One region of the Priestia sp. JV24 genome, then DNA from elsewhere that is predicted to be linked to it. Evidence: a T-box and tRNA genes for the amino acid it is inferred to sense, from the RefSeq annotation. Region 1 holds a T-box; the other holds one or more tRNA genes.

Region 1 (3,416 bases):
GCTACTTGATGCTGACATTCTCCGCATTCCCATACGTTCAGCGGCGTTCCCCAGTAGCGCTTTCTGCTGATGTTCCAGTCCACCATATTTTCCAAAAAGTTGCCAAAGCGACCGTGCTTGATATGATCCGGGTACCACTTCACGCTTTCATTATTTTTCAAAAATTTTTCTTTTAACGCCGTCGTTTGGATAAACCAGCTTTCATTTGCGTAATAAAGAAGCGGCGAGTCACATCTCCAGCAAAACGGATAGCTGTGCTCATGCTTTTCTTTATGATACAGCACGTCTTGATTCGCTAAATAACGTACGATATCAACGTCGCAGTCTTTCACGAAACGTCCTTGAAACGGCGGCACTTCAGATGTGTACTGGCCTTTTTCATCCACAACATTCACAAATGAAAAGCCGTTTTCTTTTACAACTCTGTAATCATCTTCCCCGTAAGCAGGTGCTAAATGAACAACGCCCGTTCCGCTTTGGTCCGTTACATAATCAGCCGTTACCACTTCATGCCCTTTTTCCACTTTCACAAAATTAAACGGCGGCTCATACGACATTCCTTTTAACTCATTTCCTTTATGATGAGATAAAACGCTATATTCTCCTTTTAACACTTTGTCTGCGAGCGCTTCTGCCACTATATACACGCTGTCGCCTTGCTCGGCGCGAACGTAGCTCATCTCTTCATGCACCGCAAGCGCCACGTTTGATGGAAGCGTCCAAGGCGTTGTCGTCCAGCCCAAAAAATACTCATTATCGCGGTTTTTCATTTTAAATTTGACCGTTACCGTTAAATCTTTTACATCTTTATACCCTTGCGCCACTTCATGCGAACTCAGCGACGTTTGACAGCTCGGGCAGTAAGGTGATACGCGGTGGCCTTTATAAAGAAGTCCTTTATCATGAATCGTGCCAAGCACGTTCCATACACTTTCAATGTATGAATTCTCCAAGGTGATGTAAGGGTCTTCCATATCAACCCAATAGCCAAGCTGCTCTGTGAACGTGCGCCACTGCTTTTCATACACAAACACACTTTCCTTACACTTGTTGATAAAAGCTTCTACCCCGTATTTTTCAATATCATGCTTTCCTGAAATTCCGAGCTGCTTTTCAACACCGAGCTCAACCGGAAGTCCGTGCGTATCCCAGCCTGCTTTTCTGATTACTTGATGCCCTGTCATCGTCTTATAACGAGCCACCACGTCTTTAATCGTCCGGCCTAGCGCGTGCCCAACGTGAGGCAAACCGTTTGCTGTTGGAGGCCCTTCATAAAATACAAACGAAGGATACCCTTCTCGATTTTGAACCGACTGCTGAAACACATTTCCTTTTTGCCACTGCTGCTGGATACGCTGTTCGCGCTCTTGCGAAGACTCCCTTACATTCACTTCTTTCATGTGATACCACTCCTTTTAAAGTTAAAAGCACACAAAGAAACCCGTCCCTATGACTAGGGACGGGTTTTAACCGCGGTACCACCCTGGCTTCTATTGATCCGTTCATCAATAGCACTCAGCAACGTACAATCATACGCGTTCTTTTTAACGGTAGACTACCGTTCAAACTTACTTACAGTTCAGTTTGACTTCTCAGAGAGGATATTCCCCTGCAGCTTGAACACCGGCTTTCAGCTATCACCAGCTCTCTGTGGAACAAACTTGCAGGGTACTGATTCTCTTCAACGAATTTGTGTGCTTTTATTAGTAGCTATTGTATGCGGTTTGGAAGGGAATGTCAATGTTTTGAAATACTTATTGAGATCAAAAGGTTTAGATCTAGGTTATTTTGTTTCTGCACTTAACATTTGATCGATTTTATTACGCGCTGTTATCCCGTTCTTATCTTTCCATTCAGAAGTTCCACTGCTTCTTCGCTGTGTAATAAATATGGCTGCGGCTAAGACGGTACAGAAAACCTGGTCTTGTACAAATACATATCACGCATCTTTGCTTTCTAATACACGACTCGCATAAACATCGCGACGTTTACAATATAAATTATAAGACACTTTTTATAATCAAGGAAAAGTTAATATAAAAAGTAAAAATTTTTACTTATAAATTATTTTTCTTCTCTTTCCAGCGTAAAAGAATATCCTCATCTGTTTTTTGTCTTGAAGGATCCTCAGAAAAGCAAAAACTTATTGTAGTGTCATCCTTTAGTTTCTCAAATAATTCTGGTCTGAATATTGCTGCTTTTTGATTATTCTCAGGACTCCTTTGTCCTGATGTACCATCTTTTTTGGTTCCATTTCTTTTTACACCAATACAATAAATGCCCTTAGAAGAATCCGTATCCGTTTTATTCAAGTACTCTGTTATAGAACTCTTTAAATCTATCTCTTTATCAACTATTAATTGGTTTGGAATAAAAGTGGAGAACTGCTGTGTAAATTGTTGAATAACATCTCCCAAGTTTTCTTTATATTCAATTCCAAAAAATTTTCTAAATGATTTCATATCAGAGATATGTATCTTATACAAGTCTGCATAGGTACAAAAATTTTCGTTCCTCCCCCTCTTTTTAATAAACTCAAGCTTTACAATTGCATACTTACTGTCTTTCTTTTCGCGTTCTGAATAAACTTTCACTAGAACAATATATTCTTGCTTTTTGTACTGAAATAGAAAAACGTCTACAGCCCAATTTCGTTTTTTTAATTCATCTTTTATAATTTTCAAATTTTCTAAAGGTGCCTTTTGTTTATTCAAAATATTCCTCCTATCCCTTTTCTTAATTTCCGAAAAATATTTTTTATAATTATAAAAAAGAATTTTACAGAGTATATCAAAAAAATGGAATTTTATGAAGTCTAAACTTATTTTAAGATAAGTAAAAAGTTAAGACAAAACTAAAAGACATAAGCCTCTCCTAATACTAAACTCACATCCTATAAGCTTCCTGAAGAACTGATAGAAGAAATATTCATACCAACTCAACACATAAAATAAACATATACAGAATAATACCTCTGATAAAATTCGAAAGGAGAAATCACCTTTGACAAAATATAGAATTATGACCTTTGATGGAGGCGGTACTTTAGGTGCTTTAAGTTTACAGCTTTTGAATAGATTGACTTATCAAAACCTGAAGTTAATTAGTGAAACCGATGTTTTTTCAGGAAATTCAATTGGTTCATTTACTGCTCTTTCACTAGCAAGCGGAAGATCACCAGAGGAGACATTTCAGTTTTTCAAAGATCAAATCTTACCAGCGTTCAGCGTTTCCCGACCGGGCGGACCTGTCTTTAACCAGCAACTACCCTATTCTGGTTTTATTAAAGCCATACGAACATTTTTCCCCCGAGACCTTCGCCTTAAAGACTTAAAGAAACGAATTGTTGTGCCTGCCTTTCACTTGTTTGCACCAGAGCTGAATCGTTGGAATCCTGTGTTATTTCACAACTTTCC
Region 2 (3,416 bases), on a different contig from region 1:
GAAACGACGCGCCCGATATTCAGAAATACTTCTCTGACAACAATGTATTCAATTCTTTTTGAAACAACGTCTTTTGCTCGTCCAATCACATCGTACGTTAGAGAAATGAATGGAACCAATAAAATAGGATAGGCAATGGCAATACAAACAGCATATATAATTAACTTTGGATACGATAAGTTAAAGATAAGCAAAAAGACTGCTCCATAGAGAAGGAGGCCCCCTGTGAAGATAAACCGAAGGCGATTTTTTTGCTTAATAAACCTTGAGGCAACATAGTATCCCACAAATGCAACCGCTGAATTTACCAGTCCATATGTTCCTAAAGCTAATTCACTTCCCGTCGTAATAAATACCATGACGGATACAACAAAAATGAACGTACCTTCACGCAACCCTTGAAAGAAATGAGCCTGCAATATTCGATTCCAGTCTTTATTGACTTTTCGTTCAGCCCATACCTCTTTAAATTTGTATACTCCTTCCGCTGCGCGTCTTGTAATAAAAAAACTAAGCACAACGGCACCGATAAACAATAGCAGCGATACACCAAACACAATTTTATACCCAAGTGATTCATACAAAGCGGAAATAACAAAGCCCGCTCCTAAAGGACCAATCATCCCTGCAAAAGAGTTTAAGATCCCTAAAAATCCGTTAAAAAAGTCTCTTGTATCCGGTTCTGTAATTTCAAAAGTTAGCACATTAAAAGCTAGCCAATAAAAGCCGTATCCTATACCCAGCAGCCCACCAAGCAATACTAAATACTCGGCTGCGTTAGCTCCACTGACTAATACAGCGATATAAAAAACAGCTAAAAAAGATACACCTAACCTTAAAACCACAACCCGGTCAATTCGTTTGGCCCATTTACCTGCTAAAATAAACGTAAGCGGCTGAAGCACCACTACCGCTAAATTATAAATAGCGAGATCCGAAAATTCGCCTGATTGTTTCCACAGATAAATGTTAACAAACGAATTGGAAATTGAAATAGCCAAGGCATAAAGACCGCCTATAATTAAAAGCAAAAGTAAATCTTTACTAACTTCTACATCTCCAACTACTTTTTTTAATAAAGGCATATCAAAAAACTCCTTTTCTCTTCTACACCTAGTGTGTGAAAAAGAAAAGGAGATATGTAAAAGAATTGGAAAACAAAAAAGCCAGTAAAGGTAATAATTACTTTACTGGCTCTTAAATACGTCTTTAGCTTATTTTGCAGCGTCGTAACGCTTAGCAACTTCGTCCCATTTTACAACATTAAAGAATGCTGAAATGTAATCTGGACGGCGGTTTTGGTAATTTAAGTAGTAAGCGTGCTCCCAAACGTCTAGACCAAGAATTGGCGTTTTACCTTCCATTAATGGGCTATCTTGGTTTGGTGTGCTTGTTACTTCTAAATCGCCGTTGTTTACAACTAACCAAGCCCAGCCAGAACCGAAGCGAGTTTTAGCTGCATTTGCAAATTCTTCTTTGAATTGATCAAAGCTGCCGAATTTGCTAGCGATAGCGTCTGCTAATTCACCAGTTGGAGCACCGCCGCCGTTAGGGCAAAGGATTGTCCAAAATAATGAGTGGTTCGCATGACCGCCACCGTTATTGCGTACTGCTGTACGGATATCTTCAGGAACAGCATCTAAGTTTGAAATTAACTCTTCAATACTTTTGCTTTCTAAATCCCCTTTGCCTTCAACAGCAGCGTTTAGATTTGTAACATATGTGTTGTGATGTTTTGTGTGGTGAATATTCATTGTTTCTTTGTCGATATGTGGTTCCAGTGCATCGTATGCATAAGGTAGTTCTGGTAATTTGTAAGCCATGAATAATTCCTCCTTCAAAATATGTAAGCATTTTGGCGCGAAAGCACCATATACGTTTAGATTAGCAAATTTACCCTACTGTTTCAAATAAAAAGTTCCTAATCCATGATTTATATTTACCTAATTCCCATTCGCTATTCTTTTAAACATAAAAAAAGCTTCTTTTTCTCAAAAGAAGCTTTGAATAGACGATAGTATGGCGGAGGAAGAGGGATTCGAACCCCCGCGGGCTTTAACACCCCTGTCGGTTTTCAAGACCGATCCCTTCAGCCGGACTTGGGTATTCCTCCAACCTTATAAATGGTGGACCCTGCAGGACTCGAACCTGCGACCGGACGGTTATGAGCCGTCTGCTCTAACCAGCTGAGCTAAGGGTCCACATGGCTCCACAGGTAGGACTCGAACCTACGACCGATCGGTTAACAGCCGATAGCTCTACCACTGAGCTACTGTGGAACAATATGAATTATGTAAGTCACAAACGTAAATTGGAAAATAGCGGCGGAGGGGATCGAACCCCCGACCTCACGGGTATGAACCGTACGCTCTAGCCAGCTGAGCTACACCGCCATGGCTCCACAGGTAGGACTCGAACCTACGACCGATCGGTTAACAGCCGATAGCTCTACCACTGAGCTACTGTGGAACAATATAACATTTACTAGCGACATTAAAAATTTAACATGTTTCTAGTCTAAAGTCAATATATTATTTTAAAACAGCGTATAAAAAATAGGCAATCATCAGCAGTTGAATAAATCCTTTTGAAATAGCACCACTAAAAAAGCCAATAACCGAACCTACTCCAATTTTTACTGCGTTGCTAATTGTAGTCCGATGAACAATCAGTTCTCCTACAATCGCTCCGATAAACGGCCCTAAAATAATTCCAAATCCCGGAATGACAAACGGACCTACAAGCAGCCCAACTGTACTTCCCCAAACACCTGCTTTAGTGCCTCCGAATTTTTTCACACCAATAATATTAGCTATATAGTCTGCTAAAAAAAGTGCGACAACTAACAATCCTTGTACCACCCAAAATAACCAGCTATAGGAGCTAAAATCATAAAATAAACCGTATATAACAAATCCTAGAGCTACAAATAGCACGCTCGGGATAATGGGATAAACCAACCCAACAAACGATACAACAAAGCTAACGATAATTAATACCCAACATAAAATAGCCATGCCCGCACCTATCCTTTTTATTATTACTATTTATCATACAATAACCACTCCTATAAAGAAAGACCTTGCACGACGAGTACTTCCTTTATTTCACTTTCGAATACCTCTTCAAATAATAATTTTCGAGTGTACCTCTGCAATATTAACAGCACGGTCCTCAAGGCGCCCGTAATATCAAAAAAAACAATGACGGCAAAACCTGTACATATACGCATAAAATGTGCTTGTAACATAACGCTCCACCGCATCATTGTAATTGGTAACGGTTTCTAAAATCTATTGTAAACCTTAAATTTTCGCTATAAAATAAGGTATAATAAGAATCTTCAATAAGAGGAGGCTTTACAATGAGCATGCTGAAAAAGATGGCATGGAGTTTTATTTCCTTCAAAAAAATAA

The links. The T-box of region 1 lies ahead of ileS (isoleucine--tRNA ligase). A T-box ahead of a tRNA ligase gene usually reads a tRNA of that ligase, here a tRNA-Ile.
Region 2: it has a tRNA-Ile gene. The T-box ahead of ileS (isoleucine--tRNA ligase) is inferred to sense a tRNA for this amino acid. The anticodon was not compared.

What each region holds. Positions count from the first base shown of each region.
Region 1 is NZ_JAPCIN010000016.1:361,116-364,531, forward strand. It holds gene ileS (isoleucine--tRNA ligase) at 1-1,400, opposite strand, end outside; T-box leader at 1,453-1,694, opposite strand; gene OK414_RS14350 (DUF6037 family protein) at 2,058-2,714, opposite strand; gene OK414_RS14355 (patatin-like phospholipase family protein) at 3,004-3,416, shown strand, end outside.
Region 2 is NZ_JAPCIN010000023.1:466,379-469,794, forward strand. It holds gene OK414_RS23670 (MFS transporter) at 1-1,085, opposite strand, end outside; gene sodA (superoxide dismutase SodA) at 1,215-1,823, opposite strand; tRNA gene OK414_RS23680 (tRNA-Ser) at 2,021-2,113, opposite strand; tRNA gene OK414_RS23685 (tRNA-Ile) at 2,125-2,201, opposite strand; tRNA gene OK414_RS23690 (tRNA-Asn) at 2,205-2,279, opposite strand; tRNA gene OK414_RS23695 (tRNA-Met) at 2,320-2,393, opposite strand; tRNA gene OK414_RS23700 (tRNA-Asn) at 2,395-2,469, opposite strand; gene OK414_RS23705 (DUF456 domain-containing protein) at 2,532-3,017, opposite strand; gene OK414_RS23710 (DUF1189 domain-containing protein) at 3,365-3,416, shown strand, end outside.